Regions from separate parts of the Rhizobium sp. 9140 genome, predicted to be linked through region 3. Evidence: riboswitches for the same ligand, from Rfam matches in the RefSeq annotation. Region 3 holds a riboswitch; each other region holds the start of a gene.

Evidence for each region. A riboswitch is a leader RNA that binds a small molecule or an ion and turns the genes downstream of it on or off. The one in region 3 is predicted to bind thiamine pyrophosphate.
Region 1: linked by a shared signal. The riboswitch ahead of thiB (thiamine ABC transporter substrate binding subunit) and the one ahead of GA0004734_RS15380 (ABC transporter permease) in region 3 are both predicted to bind thiamine pyrophosphate.
Region 2: linked by a shared signal. The riboswitch ahead of thiC (phosphomethylpyrimidine synthase ThiC) and the one ahead of GA0004734_RS15380 (ABC transporter permease) in region 3 are both predicted to bind thiamine pyrophosphate.

The regions. Positions count from the first base shown of each region.
Region 1 is NZ_FJUR01000001.1:463,453-470,600, reverse strand. It holds gene GA0004734_RS02165 (M48 family metalloprotease) at 1-846, opposite strand, end outside; gene thiQ (thiamine ABC transporter ATP-binding protein) at 1,140-1,889, opposite strand; gene thiP (thiamine/thiamine pyrophosphate ABC transporter permease ThiP) at 1,886-3,538, opposite strand; gene thiB (thiamine ABC transporter substrate binding subunit) at 3,546-4,511, opposite strand; TPP riboswitch at 4,605-4,733, opposite strand; gene GA0004734_RS02145 (thiamine diphosphokinase) at 4,871-5,521, shown strand; gene GA0004734_RS02140 (ABC-F family ATP-binding cassette domain-containing protein) at 5,524-7,148, shown strand, end outside.
Region 2 is NZ_FJUR01000002.1:804,349-811,496, reverse strand. It holds gene repB (plasmid partitioning protein RepB) at 1-1,137, opposite strand, end outside; gene repA (plasmid partitioning protein RepA) at 1,238-2,506, opposite strand; gene GA0004734_RS21105 (WGR domain-containing protein) at 2,931-3,245, opposite strand; TPP riboswitch at 3,413-3,524, shown strand; gene thiC (phosphomethylpyrimidine synthase ThiC) at 3,615-5,447, shown strand; gene GA0004734_RS21095 (hypothetical protein) at 5,637-5,915, shown strand; gene GA0004734_RS21090 (DUF1349 domain-containing protein) at 6,529-7,116, shown strand.
Region 3 is NZ_FJUR01000001.1:3,276,128-3,283,275, forward strand. It holds gene GA0004734_RS15355 (TRAP transporter large permease) at 1-462, opposite strand, end outside; gene thiD (bifunctional hydroxymethylpyrimidine kinase/phosphomethylpyrimidine kinase) at 507-1,307, opposite strand; gene thiE (thiamine phosphate synthase) at 1,304-1,963, opposite strand; gene GA0004734_RS15370 (hydroxyethylthiazole kinase) at 1,947-2,699, opposite strand; gene GA0004734_RS15375 (ABC transporter substrate-binding protein) at 2,696-3,640, opposite strand; gene GA0004734_RS15380 (ABC transporter permease) at 3,637-4,434, opposite strand; TPP riboswitch at 4,550-4,653, opposite strand; gene istB (IS21-like element helper ATPase IstB) at 4,834-5,592, opposite strand; gene istA (IS21 family transposase) at 5,589-7,085, opposite strand.

The sequences.
Region 1 (7,148 bases), 2.8 Mb from region 3:
AGGGCCGAAGGCGCGGGCATGGCGGCGGGCGAGTTCCACGCGCTGCGGCGCGTTCGGGTGGCTCGACAGGAAGTCCATGCTCTGGTCGGTGTCCGGATCCACGGAGGAGAAACGGCTATAGGCGGCCATGGCATCGAGAAAGCGTGCGGCGGCATAGGGGTCGTAGCCCGCTTCACCCAGCATGCGCACGCCGATCACGTCGGCCTGAAGCTCCTGATTGCGCGAGAAGGCGGCGAGCCGCAGCTTGCCGCGGGCAAGCGCCTGCTTGCCGGCGAGGTCGCTCGAAAGAACTTCGGAGACGACGCGGCTGGCGATGACTTCGGCTTCCTCGCGCTGCTGGCGCTGGATGCCGTGATTGGCGGTGACGTGCGCCATTTCGTGCGAAAGCACGGCGGCAACCTCGGAGGCGTCGTCGGCGAGCGCCAGCAGGCCGCGCGTGACGTAGAGATAGCCGCCGGGCAAAGCGAACGCGTTGATGGCGGGCGAGTTCAGCAGCGTAATGCGATAGGACTGGTTGGGGTTCTCGGATACAGCCGTCAGCGCGCCGGTGATGCGGGCGACCAGCCGCTCCGTCTTCTCGTCCTTGTATTCGCCGCCATAGCTCGCAACGATTCGCGGATGTTCGCGGGCGCCCATCTGCGCGCGAGGATCGTTCTTCTGGACTTCATCGACGATCTGCGGGGTGGCGGAGGGAGAGACGCTCGGCTCATAGCTCTGCTCGATGGCGCTCTGGCAACCGGCGAGCGCCAGCAGAGCGAGGCCGGCGACGGACGCGCGCAGGGTGCTTGCAATGCCACGGGCCGACAGATGCCCGCCGTTCCGCTCGTTCCGCTCGTTCACCGTCATGCCTCAGCCCATGTTCGCGTCCGGCGGCGTGCCGAACGCTCTTACGGCAGTTCCGGCAGAGCCGCCCTACATCCTGGGAGACGTGCAATCGCCCCGTTTCCCAGAGCCCGATCTAGCCTATTCGTGCCGCCCATGCCTACTGTATAATTCCGCAAAGCCTGGCGGTTTGCGGAAAAAAGCTGTCGCTCTCTGTTGTCCCGTTCCTGTGCCGCGTCGATGCGCGGCTGCCGCTTCGCCCCACCGCGGGTGCCACAGGCGGACGGTCAAATTGTGGCATGCGGTATCAAGGCGGTTCACGGGGCGGGTGAGCGTGCTCCGAGGAAGCGGGCGACAGCTGCTGGTTCGGTCCGACGAAGGAACGCGTCGGACTCTTCGTGGAGGGCGACCTTGCCGTCGCCAAGGAACAGCACGCGATCGGCGAGGCGGCGCACATCGTCGGGATGGTGCGTGACGAGGAGGATCGTGCTGGCTTCCTTCTCCTGCAATACCGCCAGCAGATCCCCCATTTCCTGACGCAGTCCGGGGTCGAGCGCGGCAAAGGGCTCGTCGAGCAGCAGGATCGGGCGTTGGCGCACGAGCGCGCGGGCGAGTGCTACCCGCTGCCGTTCGCCGCCCGACAGCGTCGGCGGCAGGCGGCGTGCGAAGCCTGCAAGCCCCACATCCCGCAGCGCCCGCTCGATCCGCTCGCGATCCTCCCCGTCAAGCTTCAGGGCGGGGCTGATGCCGAGGCCGACATTGGTTGCGACGTCGAGATGGGCGAAGAGATTGTGTTCCTGGAAGATGACCGAGACCGGACGGAGCGCTGGCGGGATCGGTGTCACGTCCTCGCCCAGAATGCTGACGCGGCCTGCGTCCGGCGTCTCGAAGCCGGCGACGAGATTGAGCAGGGTGGATTTGCCGGAGCCGGAGGCGCCGGTGATCGCGGTGATCCTGCCGCTCTCGATCGTGGTATCGAAGAGAAGCGTACGCGGGGCGGAATGGCCGGGGAAGCGGACCGCGACGTTTTCGAGACGGACGGCGATCGTCGGGAGTGTCGTGGTCATGATGCGCGTTTCCTCGGGCTCTCGCGTGCGGTTCCGAGGATGGTGAGGGCGATGCAGACGATGCCGAGGAGGAGGGCGAGGCCGGCAGCGTCCGTGGTGCGGTAGCTGCCCATGCGGCTGTAGAGCAGGTAGGGCAGGGTCACCATATCCTGTGATCCGAACAATGCGACCGCGCCGAGATCGCCCAGAGACAGGGCGCTGGCGAAGGACAGGGCCATCGATAACGGGCGGCGCAGGCCCGGCCAATCCACAAGCACGATGCGGGACCAGCCGGAAATGCCGAGGCTCGTCGTCAGGCGTCCGGTGCGGGCGGCGTGCGTTGCGATGGCAGGTGCCAGCACGCGGGTGACGAAGGGCAGCGCCATCAGCGTGTTGATGAGGGTGATGACGACCGGCGCGAAGCGGGCGACATCGCCGAACGGGCGCAACAGCAGAAACCATCCCGCCCCGATGACGACCGGCGGCACGAGGAGGACCAGCGATGTGCCGGCGGCGACGCTGCCGGAGAAGATATGCGCGAAACGGCCCGGCCGGCGTGGCGAGAGCAGGATCTGGCGCGTCGTAAGCATGACGGTGGCGAGGGCGACCGAAAGAACAGCCGATGCCGCGGCGATGCCGAGGCTGGTCGCTAGCGCCCGGTAGACTTGGGCGTCCGATGCGAGTTTAGCGAGGTCGGAGGCAAGGCCCGAGACAAGGACGGAGACGAGCGGCGCTGCGACGAAGAGGGCTGCGAGCGCGATGACAAGGATATCGGCGAGGATGGCGGTGCGCGACCGGCCATCGAAGCGGCGCACCGGCCGGCCGGTCGTAAAGCCCTCGGTTGCGGGCGGGGTCAGCCAGCGAAGGACGAAGAGGAGCACGGCCGTCACCATGATCTGCAGCGCCGAGAGCGCGATGGCGCGCGGGGGATCGAAGTCGAACCGCAGGGCCTGATAGATCGCGACCTCCAGCGTGCTCGCCGCCGGTCCCCCGCCGAGCGTCAGCACCAGCGTGAAACTGGTGGCGCACAGCATGAAGATAAGGCCGGCGATGCCCGACAGCAGGCCGCGGATAACCGGCCACTCGATGAAGCGGAAGAGCGAAAAGCTGGATATTCCGAGATTGGCAGAGAGGAGCCAGTATTCGCCGGGAATGCGCTCGAGCCCCGACAGCAGCAGTCTGACGGCGAGCGGCATGTTGAAGAAGACATGCGCGACGAGAATGCCGGCGAGCCCATAGATCGCGACGGGCCGGCCAAAATCGAGCATCGCGAACAGATCGTTGACGACGCCTTGCCGTCCCCAGATGCCGACGATGCCGAGGGCTGCGACCAGCGCCGGCAGGCCGAGCGGCAGCGCCATCAGCCGGATGATCCAGATCCGGCCGATAAAGCTTCGGCGCCGGGCAAGCGCCAAGGCCACGGGAATGGCGAAGGCGACTGACAGGAGCGTGGAAAGACCGGCCTGGATGATCGTGGAACGGGCGACGCGCCAGACATAGGCGTCGAAGACAGGGGCGTCGAAGACACCGCTGGTATCCCTCGTGCCCGCCGCCTCACCGGTCGCGGCCAGCGCCAGAGCGAGGATGGCGGCGCCGACGAACAGCGTGATACCGGTGATGCCCGCCACGCCGAGCGCGTGTGTCAGACGGCGATCACGAGCGGCCGGCATGCAGGGGTCAGTTCCGGCTCATGACGGCCAGCCATTCGTCGATCCAGGCCTTGCGGTTCTTGGCGACCTCCTCGGGGCTCATCAGAAAGGTGGTCTTCGGCTGGACCAGCTTTCCGAAAGCCTCCGGCAGCGGTTCGCTGGGGGTTGCCACCGGCATCATCCAGTTGGTCGTGGGCAGGATAGCCTGCGCTTCCGGACCGTCGAGGAAGGCGAGGAAGGCCTTGGCGAGGTCAGGATCGCGCGCGGCCTTCGTCATGCCGGCCACCTCGATCTGGATGTAGTGACCCTCGGCGAAATCGGCCGCCTGATAGCGATCGCTGTTTTCGGCAACCATGTGGTAGGCGGGCGACGTCGTGTAGGACAGAACCATGGGCGCTTCGCCCTTGGTGAAGAGGCCGTAGGCTTCCGACCAGCCGGGGGTGACGGTGAGGATGCGGTCCTTCAGCTTTGCCCAGGCTTCGCCCGATTTTTCGCCATAGACGGATTTTACCCACAGAAGCAGGCCGAGGCCGGGTGTGGAGGTGCGCGGGTCCTCGATGACGATCTTGTCCCTTGCGTCGCCCTCGACCAGTTCCTTCAGGCTCTTCGGCGGTGTCTTCAGCGTCTGCGTGTCGTAGACGAAGGCGAAATGGCCGTAATCATAAGGCACGAAGCTATCGTCCGAAAAGCCGCCGGGAACCTCTAGGGCCGAGGTGTCGAGGCCGTGCGCGGCAAAGAAGCCGGTGGCCTTGGCCTCAGCGACGAGGTTGGTATCGAGGCCGACGACGACGTCCGCCTTGGATGCGGGGCCTTCGAGCTTCAGCCGTGTGAGCAGCTCCACGCCATCGGCGACGCTGACATAGGTCAGCTTGCAATCGCAGGTCTTTTCGAAGCTTTCGGCGATCTTCGGGCCTGGACCCCATTCGCTGGTGAAGCTCTCATAGGTATAGACGGTCAGCGTCTTCGTCTCGGCCGCTTGCGCCCCCGTAAACATGCCCACCGCGAGAAGCAGAGGGACCGTGGTGGTAAAAAGCCATGTGCTGCGCATGCGCGCCTCCTTCAGAATTCGGGTTTCAAGGGGAGTAGCGCTTGCGAGCCGTCTAATCCCTCCGCCGGTGTTAACCGTATCAGGTTCCGCGGGTTGGCTTTCAGCCTCTCAGCCCGTCTTCCCGCGACGAAGGATCGTCGCGCTGGAAAGGCACCCCGTTAGAGCATGCAAAGATCTAGACGCCGTGCCGCCCCTTGGCAAGATCCAAGGTTGCAGGATGCGCGGATGTGAAAGCGCCATGCCGTTCGGGACTTTCGCGCCGTTTGACCTTTGCCTCCGGGGCTGCTTCGCGCTATGGCAGCGCGATGACCGCAACCGCATTCACCATCCTGCTCGGCGGGCCGCTGACGATGACCGACCGGCTGGCCGCGCAACTTGCCGGCACGCGCGTGATCGCCGCCGATGGCGGCATGCGGCACGCGGACGCCATCGGGTTGACACCGGAGCTCTGGGTCGGCGATTTCGACTCGACGCCGGCAGCGCTGATCGCCGCCTGGCCGGACGTACCACGCGAGCCCTATCCGCCGGCCAAGAACGAGACGGACGGCGAGATCGCCGTGGCGGCGGCACTGGAGCGTGGTGCAACGCGGCTCATCCTTGCCGGCGCGCTTGGCGGCGAGCGCAGCGACCATGCCTTCCAGCACCTGTTGCACGGCCTCCACCTTGCCGAGACGGGGCTCGACGTGCTCCTGACCTCGGGCGAGGAGGAAGCGGTGCCGCTGCTGCCCGGCATCACCGAGATGGATTTGCCGAAAGGCTGCCTCTTCTCCGTGCTTGGTCTCGATACACTGAGCGATCTCTCCATTGCGGGCGCGCGCTATTCGCTCGCCCGTTTCGCGGTGCCCTTCGGGTCGTCGCGCACCCTTTCCAACGTGGCGGAAGGACCCGTGCGGCTGACGCTCGGCACGGGCCGCGCGATGCTGCTCGCCCGCCCCCTCGACATGACAGGAGCCTGACCATGGCGCCGCCCATTCTGAAACTCGACGATATCGTTCTCACCTTCGGCGGCACGCCGCTGCTCAACGGCGCGGCGCTGCAGGTGGAGCCGGGCGACCGGATCTGCCTCGTCGGCCGCAACGGCTCCGGCAAATCGACGCTGCTCAAGATCGCCGCCGGGCTGATCGAACCGCAGTCGGGAGAGGTGTTTCGGCATCCCTCGTCCACCGTGCGCTATCTCGAACAGGCGCCCGATTTCGGGGCCTATACCACCGTGCAGGCCTATGCCGAAGCGGGCCTCGGGCCGGGCGACGATCCCTATCGGGTAACCTATCTTCTCTCGCACCTGGGCTTAAGCGGCGAGGAGAACCCGAACGATCTCTCCGGCGGCGAGGCGCGCCGCGCGGCACTCGCCCGGGTGCTGGCGCCCGAGCCCGACATTCTCATGCTCGACGAGCCGACCAACCATCTCGACCTGCCGACCATCGAGTGGCTGGAAGGCGAGCTGCAGAAGACGCGCAGCGCCCTCATCCTCATTTCGCACGACCGTCGCTTTCTGGAGAAGGTCTCGACCGCGACCGTCTGGCTCGATCGCGGCACCTCGCGCCGGCTCGACCGCGGGTTTGGCCAGTTCGAAGCCTGGCGCGACCAGGTGCTGGAGCAGGAGGAACTGGAGCAGCACAAGCTCGGCAAGCAGATCGAGCGGGAAGAGCACTGGCTGCGCTATGGCGTGACCGCCCGGCGCAAGCGCAACATGCGCCGCCTCGGCGCGTTGCAGGATCTGCGCTCCAACTACCGCGGCCACAAGGGACCGCAGGGTTCCGTGCAGGCGAGCGTCTCCGATGCGCAGGAGTCCGGCAAGCTGGTGATCGAGGCGGAGAAGATCACCAAGGCCTATGGCGAACGCATCATCGTTGCGCCCTTCTCCATCCGGGTGCACCGGGGCGACTGCATCGGTCTCGTCGGCCCGAACGGGGCCGGCAAGACCACGCTTCTGAAGATGCTGACCGGCCAGCTGAAGCCCGACGACGGCAAGGTGAAGCTCGGCACCAATCTCGAGATCGCCACGCTCGACCAGAAGCGCGAGGATCTGAACCTCGAGGATACGCTGGCCAACTACCTGACCGACGGTCGCGGCGAGACGCTGCTCGTCAATGGCGAGCAGCGGCATGTGACCGGCTACATGAAGGAGTTTCTGTTCCAGCCGGAGCAGGCGCGCACGCCGATCAAGAACCTTTCCGGTGGCGAGCGAGCCCGGCTCATGCTGGCGCGCATCCTGTCGCGCCCGACGAACCTCCTGATCCTCGACGAACCGACCAACGACCTCGACATCGAGACGCTCGACCTGTTGCAGGAGATCGTCGCGGGCTTTGCCGGCACCGTCATCCTCGTCAGCCATGATCGCGACTTCCTCGACCGCACGGTGACCTCCACCATCGCGCCGGCCGACCCGGAAGCGCCGGATGGCCGCTGGATCGAATATGCCGGCGGCTATTCCGACATGATGGTGCAGCGCAAGGGCGTGGCGGACGAGCGCAAGCGTGCCGAAAAGGCTGAGAAGGCCCGCCAGACCGGTGCCGCTTCGTCCTCCGGTGCCGGCATCGGCAAACCGGCCAAGGGAAAGCTCTCCTTCAAGCAGAAGTTCGC
Region 2 (7,148 bases), on a different contig from region 3:
GGTTTCATGCGCCTCGGCCAGAAGAGCTGCTGCGGCATCGATGAAGGCCGGCGGCGTGCCCTCGGCAAATTCGATCCGCGTTGCGCCGTTCTCCACCTTCAGTCGAGCAAAGACCCGGCCACGGGCATCCGTCAGCGATCTCACGTCTCCGCTGTCAGTGTCCCCTGCCCTGCGCTTCGTCTTCATCGGCTTGCCCAACGCGTCGAGATGGGAAAACAGGATCTGGAAACGCCTGTCGCTATCGGCCGCCTTGAACTTTGCGGAATGGACGACGTCGATGGCCTGCTCCTGCCGGGCTTCCTTCGACAGGATCTCGCCAAGCTTCATCCAGCGCTCCCGCCCGACCTTCGGCGCCGGGCCGATATGTCGGATGAACCGGTCCGGCACGCCCTCGGCCACCTGCATCAGCCGCGAAAGCTCGCTTTTCTGCACGGCCAGCGCATCGCCGATCGTCTTGCGGTCGAAACCGCGTTCCGTGAGGTTGCGGGCAAAGAGTGCGCGCTCGATGAAGGAGAGGTTGCGGCGCTCGGCATTTTCCTTGCCCTGTGCCAGAACCAGTTCGTCGTCGGTCAGCGCGCGAATGATTGCCTTGACCGGACGGCCGAGGCGGGCGGCAGCGCGGATGCGGCGGTGGCCATAGGCCGTCTGGTAGACGCCCTGCTTCTCCGGGTGCGGGCGCAGAAGCACTGGCACCTGCTGGCCCGCCTCGCGCACGCTTTCCACCAGTGCCTCGAAATCCTCGTCCGTCGGTCCGTCAATCACGAGTCGATCTTCGACGAAGGAGGCCTCGATCCGTGCGGGGTCGATGCCGACGACGTGCTCGCCTTCCGACAGGGCTTGCCGCAGCGCGCGCGCTTCTTCCGCTTCGCGGGTGATCGCGTTCAGCGAGAGGCCCATGACCTTGACCGCGCCGGATGCGCTGCGCGTGTGGGGTGCGGGCGGCACACCATCCCCCGGCGTTCCCGGGTTGGTAGGACCCGGGCTGGCATGCATCGACCCTTCGGCCGATTTCCGTTCGGGCGCCGGATCTTCGCTCGTATCAAGCTTTTGCGTTTCAGCCGCACGTACGACGTCGGCCGGGCTCAGCCCGCCCCCAAACAGCGCCTTCAGTTCGCTCTTGCGGTTCCCCGCCATCATCCGATCCTTTCCGCGTTCCCGGCCCGAAAGCCGCTCGCTCAACTCGTCTGCAACAGCGAAGAGCCCTGCGGCCGCTCGCCCATTCCCGTCCTCGACCCCGTCAACGGTTCCACACCGCATGCACCAGCGTTTCGATCTCGCTGTTGACGGCATTCATCGATTCCACCGCGCGGTCGTAGGTCGCGCGGGTAAAATTCTCTCGGCCGACCTCGTAGAGCGTCTGCTTGGTCAGCCCCGCATCCGACACGGCGGTCGATTTCACCATGGGCGCCGTCAGTACGCGCTCGCCGAAGAGCGAGCGCATGAAGCCGACGATCTGCGCCTGCGGCCCGTCATTCGGCTCGAAGCGGGTGACGAGGTAGCGCAGGAAATCGAAATTCAGCGTGCCCCCGGCATCCCGCACGACGGACAGCAGATCGGCCGTCATAAACAGGAACTGGTTCATCGAGGCGATGTCCAGCATCTGCGGATGCACGGTGACGATGACGGAGGTCGAGGCGCAGAGCGCCGACAGCGTGAGATAGCCAAGCTGCGGCGGGCAATCGATCACGACCACGTCGTAATCGGCCTCCACCGTGTCCAGCACCGCCTGGATACGGGCGAAGAACAGGGGGCCACCGGTCGCCCCCTCCTTTCCGGACTGCCGGTCTGCCAGCGCCTGCGGCGTCACATGCTCGAATTCCTGCAGCTCGATATTGCCGGGCACGAGATCGAGGCCGGGAAAATACGTCTGGCGGATGACGTCGGACAAGGGCCGCTGCTCGGCATCGTAGCGGATGGCGCCATAGAGCGTGTCGTTGCCGGTCAGGTCCAGCTCCGGCTGATAGCCGAAAAGCGCCGACAGCGATGCCTGCGGATCGAGATCGATGGCGAGCACCCGGTGGCCGGTCAGCGCCAGATATTGTGCCAGATGCACGGCGGATGTCGTCTTGCCGGAGCCGCCCTTGAAATTGGTGACGGAGATGACCTGCATCCGCTCGCCGGCCTCGGCATCCCGCCGCGGTAGGTAGCCGCGCGCTTTGGCGGCATGGCCCTTGGCCAGCGCCTGTTCCGAAAGGTAGAGCCGCAGCGCGTTGATATCGGCCAGCGAATAGAAGCGGCGTCCGCCGGCGCCGGTTTCCGGCTGCGGCCCCTCCCCCGCCAGCGACAGCTGGCGCAGATAGCCGTCGGACACGCCGATCAGCTTGGCCGCCTCGCCGGAGGAGAACGCCCGCAGCGTCTTCGTCGCGGTCGGCGGAAACAGCCGCTCGCGCATCGCCTTCAGCTGTTCCGACAGCGCGCTTGCATCCGCCGCGATCGTCAGATCCGCCGATGGTGTCGGCGCCGCGTTTTTCGGGCCGGTGCGTGTCGTGTGGGCCGTTGGGGCCATGTCGTTTCTTTCCTCACTGTCTGGCCAGCGTGCCGGCGGCTTGCGGACGGGCTGCGTCCGGGGGATGTTCGATGTCTGCCATGTTCCCGCCCGCGCGGCGGCGATTCTCTGGCGTCAGTGTATACGTCGCGCTATCACATATACAGAGGTGGCAGCGTGTTACGCCGGGGGCGCATATATCTGCCTCTGACCGTTAGAGGTTGAGGTCGATTGCTGAGTCGCGTCAAGCTATATTTGAAATGTGAAATCTGAATCATTCTTCCTGTCCACAGTGCCTCCTCGCGACTATTCGTCGTGGCGGCGCGCTCAGAATAAGCGGACGGCCAATGGCGGGGAGAAACGAAGGCGGGCGACATTGAAACGGAAGAGCGATTCCGACCTTTTATCCCCGCTCTGCCGCGTCGGCAGAGCGAGTTGACAGCTGTCAACTTTTGAATGGGGGTGAGTCGCGTATTGGCCGAAGTTGACAGCTGTCAACTCGCGCGGCCGCGCGCCGCAACCCGCACTGCCCCACCGCATAACCCCGCGCCCTCTTTTGCCAGTGAAGCGCCATCATCGCCGCCCGGTCGTCCGCGAAGACCTCGGTACGAGACCGCCCCGCAGATCCAATCCGGCAGCAGCGACAAACGAGCACGATTTCGCAGAAGAGCGAGGGCTCCAGCGAGGGCGCGTAGAACCGCGCCATGCCGCGCGACGGGCCGCAGCGTTCCAGATGCAACCGATAGGACGGAGTTTTCATACGCGCAGAGTCTCGCTCTCGGGAGACGGCGTCCAACGAGACTTGTCAATCGATCCGGGGTGGTCGATTCACAGGCATGATAGGACGGTCTCCGTCTATCCTCCGCGCTGCAAAAGGCGCGGCTAAAAGCCGGCTTGACCGCGGCCATGGCTCCATGCAACCTTCCGCATATTCACCAGGGGGGTCCCGGCAAGGGGCTGAGATACTGCTATTGCGCGCAGTGACCCGTTGAACCTGATCCAGTTCATACTGGCGGAGGGACGGTGCGATGCTTGCAGGCTCTTGGGTGGATCTCCGCCAGATAGCCGGCATGCGTCTTCTCATCATTCCAACACTGGGACTGGGTCTCCAACCTCGGAGAGCCTTGCCATGACTGTTGCCACTTCACAATTTGTGCCGAGCGTCACCACCGGCCCACTGCCGGCCTCGACCAAGGTGTTCAAGCCCGGGCTGCTTCACCCCAGCATCCGCGTTCCGATGCGCGAGATCGCGCTCCACCCGACGGCCGGCGAACACCCGGTCACCGTCTATGATTCCTCCGGCTCCTATACTGATCCGGCCCATATCGTCTCCATCGATCGCGGCCTGCCGCGCATCCGGGACGCTTGGCTCAGCGCGCGTGCCGACACCACGGCCTATGAGGGGAGGGCGGTGATCGCGGCCGACAATGGCTTCGTTGCGGGCAACCGCCTGACGCCGGAATTTCCCGTCCGCGCCGCGCCGCTGAAGGCTGCGGGATCCCGCGCCGTGACGCAACTCGCCTATGCCCGCGCGGGCATCATCACCGCGGAAATGGAATTCGTGGCCATCCGCGAGAACCTCGGGCGGCAGAGGCAGCGCCAAGCCCTCGCGCGGGACGGGGAGAGCTTTGGCGCCGAGGTGCCGGATTTCGTCACACCGGAATTCGTCCGCCGCGAGGTGGCGGAGGGCCGAGCGATCATTCCCGCCAATATCAACCACCCCGAGCTTGAGCCGATGATCATCGGCCGGAACTTTCTCGTGAAGATCAATGCGAATATCGGCAATTCCGCCGTCACCTCGTCCATGGCGGAAGAGGTGGACAAAATGGTCTGGGCCATCCGTTGGGGCGCGGATACGGTGATGGACCTCTCGACCGGTCGCAACATTCACAATATCCGCGACTGGATCATCCGCAACGCGCCGGTGCCGATCGGCACCGTTCCGCTCTATCAGGCGCTGGAAAAGGTGAACGGCATTGCCGAGGCTCTCACATGGGAGATCTATCGCGACACGTTGATCGAACAGGCGGAGCAGGGGGTGGACTATTTCACCATCCATGCCGGCGTGCGGCTCTCCTATATCCCGCTGACCGTGAACCGGGTGACCGGCATCGTCTCGCGCGGCGGCTCCATCATGGCGAAGTGGTGCCTGCATCACCACCGGGAGAACTTTCTCTACGAGCATTTCGAGGAGATCTGCGAGATCGCCCGCGCTTATGACGTCTCCTTCTCGCTCGGCGACGGCCTGCGCCCGGGCTCCATCGCCGACGCCAACGACGCGGCGCAGTTTGCCGAGTTGGAGGCGCTGGGCGAACTGACCAAGATCGCTTGGGGCCGCGATTGCCAGGTGATGATCGAAGGCCCCGGCCATGTGCCGATGCATAAGATCAAAGCCAATATGGACAAGCAACTCGCCGTCTGCGGCGAGGCGCCGTTCTACACACTCGGGCCGCTGACGACCGATATCGCGCCCGGCTACGACCATATCACCTCCGGTATCGGCGCGGCGATGATCGGTTGGTTCGGCACGGCCATGCTCTGCTACGTCACGCCCAAGGAGCATCTGGGCCTGCCCGACCGCAACGACGTAAAGACCGGCGTCATCACCTACAAGATCGCCGCCCACGCCGCAGACCTTGCCAAGGGCCATCCGGCGGCCCGTCTGCGCGACGATGCGCTGTCACGTGCGCGCTTCGAGTTCCGCTGGGAAGACCAGTTCAACCTCTCACTCGATCCCGACACCGCGCGCGCCTTCCACGATGAGACCCTGCCGAAGGACGCCCACAAGGTCGCCCATTTCTGCTCGATGTGTGGCCCGAAATTCTGTTCCATGCGCATCTCCCACGACATCCGTGCGGAAGCCCAGAAGGAAGGGCTGGAGGCCATGGCTGCGAAGTACAGGAATGGCGGCGATCTCTATATGCCCGTGGGAGAAGGCGCGGGGAGGGAAGGTGAGGCGTGAAACGGTGCCGGTCGATGGCCTTCCAATGAACGAAAGCGACCGCGTCTGCCTCTAAGGGGGGTGAATGAGGATCCCCCACGCGATCTGTCATCTCCGTTCCCGACCCCGTGTCAAAACTCTTGCAGCCTTGCCTTTTGCACGCTGCGAGAGTTCAATGCCGAAACGGTCCTAACCTTGCGAAAGGCTATCGTGGGAACCCTTGTCACCGCCGTCTTCCTGCTCATCCTCCTGTTTGGCTGCCTGCGGTCTCCCGGCCAGGCGACCATCCTTGCAGGTTTTCTGATCTTTGCTGCGGGTCTCGTGCCGCTGGCGCTGATCACCGACATCCACCCCTATTTCCTCCTCGCCGTCCTGCAGGCCCTCACCGCCACCCCTGCCGTTCCCATCGGCATCGCGCTGATGGCGCTTGGCCGGCTGGTCGTTCACGCCGAACGACGGGAGGCTGCGCGGCAGCGCGATCGTCCTTGAACATCGATCGCTGACATCCGGCTTCGGCACTCAGAGGGAAGGAGGCCGCAGCATGTCTCTATTGCAGCGCCGACTATCCCCAGACGAACGACAGGCCGCGACAGACTTGCCTCACCCTAAATATCGGGTAGGCAGCGCTTCACCACGTTGAGCCCGCTCCCCGATCGGCAGCACGCGCCGCCACACGGCCACCCTCATGGCCGCAAGCCCGGTTCAGCGGCAACCTCACCGCGCGACCCGACGCCCTCCCGCCTCAACCGCCAGAAATGTCACCCGCTCCCGGCAATGCCGGCGTGCAGGAAAGTTGGGAAGCGTTCTGAGGAATAACGGCATGAACCCGCAGCGGAAAAAGGCTGCGGGTCTTCGCGTATTCGGGGGAGGGGATTGCCTATCGTCCAGAGAATGCCTCCGTCAGATGAGCGTATGGTCCGCCTCCCCGTGCCAGGCTGAAAACACTTTCGTCTAAATGAGGAGACACAACTGCATTCTTCGCAAGGGCCGCGGCGGTGCGTTCGAGAAGAGCCACCTTCACGCGGGCAGCGATCAAGGATATCGGAGGAGCGCGAAGCAGCGCTCTTGGCTATCGTGCCGAACGCAACTCCGGAGGAGAACAATGGACGTCAACCTGAAACAGGCCAAGTGGCTGAACGAACCTGCCGTGTGGAAGGCGATCGAAACCGGTGTCACCTTGACGACGGACATGAATACCGATTTTTGGCGCGAGACGCATTACGGCTTCACGCGCGATAGCGGCCATTTCCTGGGCGTCCCCGTCGACGATGATTTTACGGTGCGTGTCCGCATACAGGGGGAGTTCCGGTCCCTTTACGATCAGGCCGGCCTGATGGTCCGCATCGACGAAAGCCGATGGGTGAAGACGGGCGTGGAGTTTACGGACGGTGAGCGTTTTCTCAGCGCCGTTGTCACCGATGGAAAATCGGACTGGTCGGTGTCCCAGCCGTTCGACCAGCTCGAAGACTTCCACATCCGCGTCACCCTGAAGGGTGGCGCTATCCGTATTCAGGCCTCGTCTGACGGCAAACGGTGGCCACTGCTCCGTCTGGCTCCATTTCCGCGGGCGCAGCGTTATCTCGTCGGGGTTACCGCCTGTACGCCGGAGCGCAGCGGCCTGAATGTCCAATTCTCGGATTTCTCCATCAGCGGTGCGATTACAACGGATCTTCATGATCTCTCGGGTTAATGCCTCATCGCATGATGGTCGCTTTTGTGATT
Region 3 (7,148 bases):
CGTTACCAGCAGGGCCGCGCCGCCCAGCATCGGCAGGCCGAAGCGCAGGGCTTCCGGCACGCCGAGCGTCGGCGATGTGCCGCCGACCATCTCCATGACCGCTCCGCCGCCGAAGACGAGCACGAGCCCGGCAAGCACCGAGACGCCGTCCGCGCCGATAAAGGCAAGCCGCCGCGGCAGGGGCGGCAGCCGCGACACCAGAATGTCGAGCCGCATGGCGAGCGGGCCGCTCAATGCCAAGGGCGCACCGAGCGCGATCAGCCCGATATGCAGCCAGATCCCGAGGTCCTCCGCGCCCGTCAGCCCGGTTGCGAACCCGTAGCGCAGCACGACGCCGGCAAGCACCACCGCCAGCATGATCGCCAGAACCAGCCCGGCCAGCGTGCCGAGAATGCGGTCGAGCCCGCGCAGCACGGCACCGGCAATGCGGGCCGGCGCCCCGAACGGCCGACGCGCGCCGATATGGCCGGAGCCGGTCTCAAGACCTCTTCGGCGCGCCGCGCCCGTCACGCCCTCCACCACCTGTAGAAATGGTGCACAGGCCCCCGCCCCTTGCCGATCGCCACACCGCGCCCCGCTTCCAGCGCCTGATGAAGATAGGTCTTCGACAGGCTGACGGCCTCGACCAGCGCGTAACCCCGCGCGAGATGGGCGGTGATGGCGGCGGCGAGCGTGCAGCCCGTGCCGTGATCGTTGCGCGTGGCGATGCGCGGTGCGGCGAAGGTTCGCACGCTCTCGCCGTCGAACAGCAGGTCGATGCTCTCCGGCCCATCGCCGTGCCCGCCCTTGATGAGCACGCTCGCCGCGCCGGCTTTCAGGATCGCCTCCGCCTGTTTCGTCACACCGGCACGGTCCTGCGCGATCGGCAGCCCCGTCAGAAGGGCTGCTTCCGGCAGGTTCGGCGTCACCACCGAAGCGCGCGGCACGAGCACGGTCCGCAGCGCCTCGATCGCCTCCTCCCTGAGCAACCGGTCGCCCGAGGTCGCGACCATGACCGGGTCGAGCACGACAGGTCCCGCAAAAGCCAGGAGGCCCGAGGCGATGGTCTCGATGGTCTCGGCGCGCGACACCATGCCGATCTTCAGCGCCCGGACATCCATGTCGGAAAACACCGCCGCCATCTGCGCGGCGATCAGGCGGCACGAGATATCCTCGACCGCCGTCACGCCCGTCGTGTTCTGCGCCGTCACGGCGGTGACGACGCTGGTGGCGAAGGTTTCCAGCGCGGAAAACGTCTTGATGTCGGCCTGGATGCCGGCACCGCCGCCGCTGTCGGAGCCGGCAATGGTAAGCGCGATCACGGTCATGTCAGATCCTCCAGCGCGGCATCCACGGCCGTGCGGAACGCGCGGGTCGCCCCGGCGATCTCGTCGGCCCGGAAGATAGCCGAGATCACCGCCACGCCATCCGCGCCCGCCGCGATCACCGCCGGCACGCGCGACAGGTCGATGCCGGCGATGGCGCTGACGGGCATCTCCGGCCGAAGGACGCGGATCGCCTCGCGCAGCGCGCGCAAGCCTTCAAGACCGACCGGCGGATCGGGATTGACCTTGGACAGCGTTTCGAACACGCCGCCGATGCAGGCGTAGTCCACCGGCGCCCGGCCCGCGCGCGCAGCATCCGCTGCCGTTTTCACGGTCAGGCCGATGATTGCGGCATCGCCGAGCAACCGCCGCGCCGTCTCCGCATTCATGTCGTCGGCACCGAGATGGACGCCGTCGGCGCCCGCCGCCAGCGCCACGTCAACCCGGTCGTTGACGACGAAGGCGGCACCCGTGCCGGCAAGAGCCGCCCGGATTGCGCTCGCACGCTCGACCATGACGCGCGTGGAGGCCGTCTTGTCGCGGTACTGGATCAGCGTTGCGCCATTGCGAGCGGCCAGCAGCGCCAGTTCGGGCAGCGGCGCGATCTCCGCCAGCGATGCATCGACGATTGCGTTCAGGCGGTCATCGACCTTGCGAATGTTCGTGATGGTCATGTCGAATCCTTGCGAGGGAAAGAATGTCGGTGTCATCGATGGCTGCCAGCGCATCGAGAAAGGCGGCCGCGAACGTGCCGGGACCGCGCGCATGGGGCGCCGCCCGTTCCGCGGCGACCCCGGTCACCGTCAGGGCTGCCGAAGCCGCCGCAAGCGCATCCGGCGCGACGGCCAGAAACGCGGCGATGACGCCGCCCGAGAGGCAGCCGGTGCCGGTCACCTGCGCCATGAAGGGATGCCCGTTGCCGATCTCGACGGAGGCCGAACCCATTTGCAGCAGATCGACCGGGCCGGTGACGATCCGCAGGATGCCGGGCATGTCGCCGATCAGGGCCATTTCGGCGCGGTTGCCGCGCACGACGGTCGGTTGCAGCGCGATCAACTCACGCGCAAAGGCCAGCCTCGACGGCGAATAGTCGCAGTGCACGGGATCGACGATCCACGGCTTACCCTGAGCCCGCGCGACCGCGACACCGAGCCGGATCGCCGCGCGGCGCTCCGCATCCAGCGTGCCGAGATTGACGGTCAGCGCATCGGCGCGGCCGACGAAGCTTTCCACCTCCTCCAGCGACCCGGTCATAGAGGGCATTCCGCCGATGACCGTGATGCCGTCGGCGGTGAACTTCTGCACCACGCTGTTCATGAGGCAATGGACGCGCGGCCGCGCCTGCCGCACCCGCGCCAGCATGCCTGCGACGGTTTGCGGTGTGATGTCGCTCATTTCAGCTCAACGGCGATATCGGCGACATCAGGCGCCTTCGCGATCAGCCCCTCCTCCTGCATGAAGGCACCGAACCGGGCGTAGCGGCCGGTATCGAGCGCAAAGGGGCGCTTGGCGAAGCGCGGCAGCGTGTCGAAGAAGGCGGTGCGGTTCAGCTCGTCGTCAAGGTTCGGATAGGCCTTGGCAAACAGCGCCCAGGCCTCGTCAGGATGATTGGTGAGAAAGATCGAGGCCTCCTCGACGGCCGAGAGGAAGCGCGGCAGACGATCGTCGTTCGCGAGGTCGCGATGGGTGACGAAGACCAGTTCGTCATAGACGGGAATGCCATGCTCCTCCAGAAAGAAGGCCCGGCCGGGATGTCCTTCGAGCTTCATCTGCGTCAGCTCGAAATTGCGATAACCGCCGATGGTCGCATCGACCGCGCCCGAGATCAGCGACGGCGACAGTGAAAAGTTGACATTGACGAGTTCGACATCGCCCTTCGAAAGGCCTTCGGACGCCAGCATGCGCTCCAGCAGCACATCCTCGAAGCCCGAGACGGAATAACCGACCTTCCGGCCCTTCAGGTCCTTCAGGCTCTTAATCGGCCCGTCGGCCAGCACCGTCACCGTGTTCAGCGGCGTCTCCACCAGCGTGCCGAAGCGCACGAGCGGCAGGCCCGCTTCATGGTCGCGGTAGAGATTGGGCTGATAGTGGATGCCGATATCCGCCTGTTTTGCCGCCACGAGCCGTGGCACGACGGAAGGATCCGCCGGCGGCACGAGCGTGACGTCGAGCCCCGCTTTGGCGAAGAGGCCCTTTTCCTGCGCGATCACCATGGGCGCATGGTCCGGGTTGACGAACCATTCGAGCAGCACGGTCAGCTTGTCGGCGGCCTGCGCGGAGATGGTGGCGAAAAGGCTGGACAGGCCAAGCATCGTCGCGATGAGAAGACGGATCATTGAGATCTCCAGGATGAGACGGTTTGAAGGGTTCGACGTTCGGAATGCGAGCGGCCGCCCTCGCGCGCCCAGGGCGCAAGACGGGCGGTGAGCAGATCGACCAGCAGGCGCAGGAGCAGCGTCATGACGGCGAGCACGACCATGGCGGCGAATACGGTCGCGGTCTGCATGCGGGCATTGGCCTGCACCATGACGAAGCCGAGGCCGGCCGACGCGCCGACCCATTCGCCGACCACGGCGCCGAGCGGCGCCAGAGGTGCGGCAACACGCAGGCCGGAAACGAGGCTCGGAAGCGCCAGCGGCGCACGCACGGACACCAGCGCCTGCCAGTGCGAGGCCTGCGTCAGGGACACGGCGTCCACGATGTCCCGCTCCGTGCGGTTCAGCCCGTCGGCAAAGGCGGAGGCGACGGGAAAGAAGATGATGAGCACGGTCATCGCGACCTTGGAGGCCATGCCGAAACCGAGCCAGACGACGAGAACAGGGGCCAGCACGAAGACCGGCAGCACCTGAAGGATGAGGATCGTCGGCCAGACGAACGGCCCGATGCGCGGGCTCGCCGCCAGCACGAACGCCGTTCCCGCCCCGAGCACAGCACCGGCCACGAGGCCGATGAGGATTTCCGACAGCGTGACGAGGCTCTGGGCCAGCAGAAACGCCGACTGATCCCGGAACACCCTAGCGACCGCGAGCGGCGACGGCAGCAGATAGGCCGGCGGCGAAAACACGGCCGTTCCGGCTTGCCACAACAGAACCAGCGCGCCGAGCCCGAGCGCCGCATGAAAGGCGCGCATGGCTAGCAGCAGCGCATGCGCGGCGGGGAAAGCGGACGAACAGCATACGGCATGTGCGATCTCCATACGTGGCGACGGAGATCCAGGCGAGCGGAGAAGAGAGAAAGGGCCGTGGGCGGACACCTGTTTCCGTTCCTACGCCGGTATGACCCGGATCAGGTTCATAACGGTTCGGCTCTCGCCATCTCAGCCCTCGAAAGGACACCCGTCGGAATGTCGCCAACCTATGAAAATGCAGGTGTTTTTGTCAACACCCTTGCGCACGCGTGTCAACGGCGGAGTAAAATCCTGCCACGCGGCGGCGCAAAAGTCGGCCACTTGTGGCGCGCGCATGAGACCGCCGGGAGGGCTTAGGCCCGAGCGGGGGTCTCATGCGCGCGTTGCGATTTTCGAAGGGCGTCAGCCGGCCTTTCGGGCGCGGCTTTGGGCGAGACGATAGCTGTCGCCGTTCATCTCGAGGATGCTGACGTGATGGGTGATGCGGTCGAGCAAAGCGCCGGTCAGGCGCTCGGACCCCAAGGTTTCCGTCCATTCGTCAAAAGGAAGGTTGCTGGTGATCAGGGTCGCGCCTCGCTCGTATCGTTGCGAGATCAGCTCGAACAGCAATTCCGCGCCGGTCTTTGACAGCGGCACGAAGCCCAGTTCATCGATGATCAACAGCTGGTAGGCGGCCATCTGCTTCTGGAACCGGATGAGACGCCGCTCGTCGCGCGCCTCCATCATCTCGCTGACCAGTGCGGCCGCTGTCGTGAACCCAACGGACAGGCCCTTCTGGCAGGCGGCCAGGCCGAGGCCGAGCGCCACATGGGTCTTGCCCGTGCCGCTGGGGCCGAGAGCGATAACGTTCTCCCTGCGCTCGATCCATTCGCAGCGCGCCAGTTCCAGCACCTGCATCCTGTTCAGCTTTGGGATGGCGGCGAAGTCGAAACTGTCGAGGCTTTTGACGACCGGGAACCTGGCCGCCTTGATGCGACGCTCGACCTTGCGACGGTCCCGTTCGATCATCTCCCGCTCGGCAAGCCGGGTGAGGTATCCGACATGATCGACGCCTTCGGTGGCGCACAGCCGGGCCAGCTTCTGGTACTCGCGCTGGAAACTCGGCAGCTTCAGGGTTTTGAGATAATGGGTGAGAAGGATCTCGGGTGCTTGGGTGTTCATGCGACTTCTCCCGCATCCGACGACAGGAGACGCATATACGCCTTCGCCGATGTCGTCTCGACCGTCGCCCTCGGCAAATACGGGTAGATGGACAGGTCCAGTCTGGGCGGCCGGCGTTCCACCCGGCACAGGATCAGATGCTTGACGGCGTCAAAGCCAATGGCGCCAAGCTGGATCGCCTGCTTCACCGCCGCATGCAGATCGGCGAGTTCGAAGCTCTCCAGCAGGCGGAGGACCTGCACGTACTCACGCCGGCCGTGTTTGGCCATGCGGCCTTCCATCAACCGGCGCAGCGTAGCGAACTCTTGCGGCAAGTCCCAGCCCTGGAGGGGCGCTGCCTGATCCAGCGAATTGATCTTCTGCTCGATCAGCGGCAGGTAATGGACAGGATCGAAGACGACGTCTTCCCGTTCCCAGCACCGAGGATGGCGGGCGATGATCTCGCCACGGCCACCAATGACCACTTCGTTGACATAGCCGCGCACCCACACATCCTGATGGCCATAGGCGACCGGGACGGAATAGTCGTTGGTCTTGTAGCGCACCAGCGACTGCGCCGTCACCTTGGCACTTGCCTGGTCGCAGGCATCAAATGGCGAGGCTGGCAAGGCGCGCATGGCAGCCAGATCGCGCCGCAAGCGCTCGCCGATCGTCTCGCTCTCGCCGCGCAGCCTGTCGCGCTGGCGCTTCCGGCACTGCTCCTCCAGAAAGGTGTTGAACGCCTCCCATGTCGCAAACTGCGGGATCGGTACCATGAAGTTGCGCCGGGCATAGCCGACGAGACCCTCGACGTTCCCCTTGTCGTTGCCCTTGCCGGGACGGCCATAGCGATCCCGGATAAGGTAGTGGGACAGGAAGCCGCTGAACAACGTCGCGCGCTTGCGGGTGCCGTCAGGCAAAATCTTCGCCACCAGGCAACGGTCGTTGTCGTAGACGATCGATTGCGGCACGGCGCCGAAGAAAGCGAACGCATGGACATGGCCATCGACCCAGGCCTCGGCCACTGCCGCCGGATAGGCCCGCACGTAGCAGCCGTCGCTGTGCGGAAGGTCGAGCACGAAGAAATGCGCCTTCTGCTCGACACCGCCGATGACCACCATCGCCTCACCGAAATCGGCCTGCGCATGGCCGGGCGGATGCGACAGCGGCACGAACACTTCCTGGCGGCGCTGATCCCGCTCGCGCATGTAATCCTTGATGATCGTATAGCCGCCAGTGAACCCGCATTCGTCTCGAAGCCGGTCAAACACCCGCTTGGCCGTATGGCGCTGCTTGCGCGGCACTTGTCTGTCTTCGTCCAGCCAGTGATCGATCGTCGAGACAAACGCATCCAGCTTGGGCCGCCGGATCGGTGATTGTCGCTGATAGCCAGGTGGCGTCGAATAGGACAGCATCTTGGAAACGCTGTCGCGCGATATGTTGAAATGCTTTGCAGCCTGACGCCGGCTCATGCCTTCCGAGCAAGCCAGTCGAACCTTCAGATATAATTCCACGGTATAGATCCCCAGGCCCTCCTGCGCTCATTGCAGAAGAGAAATAGGTGGCCGACTTTTACG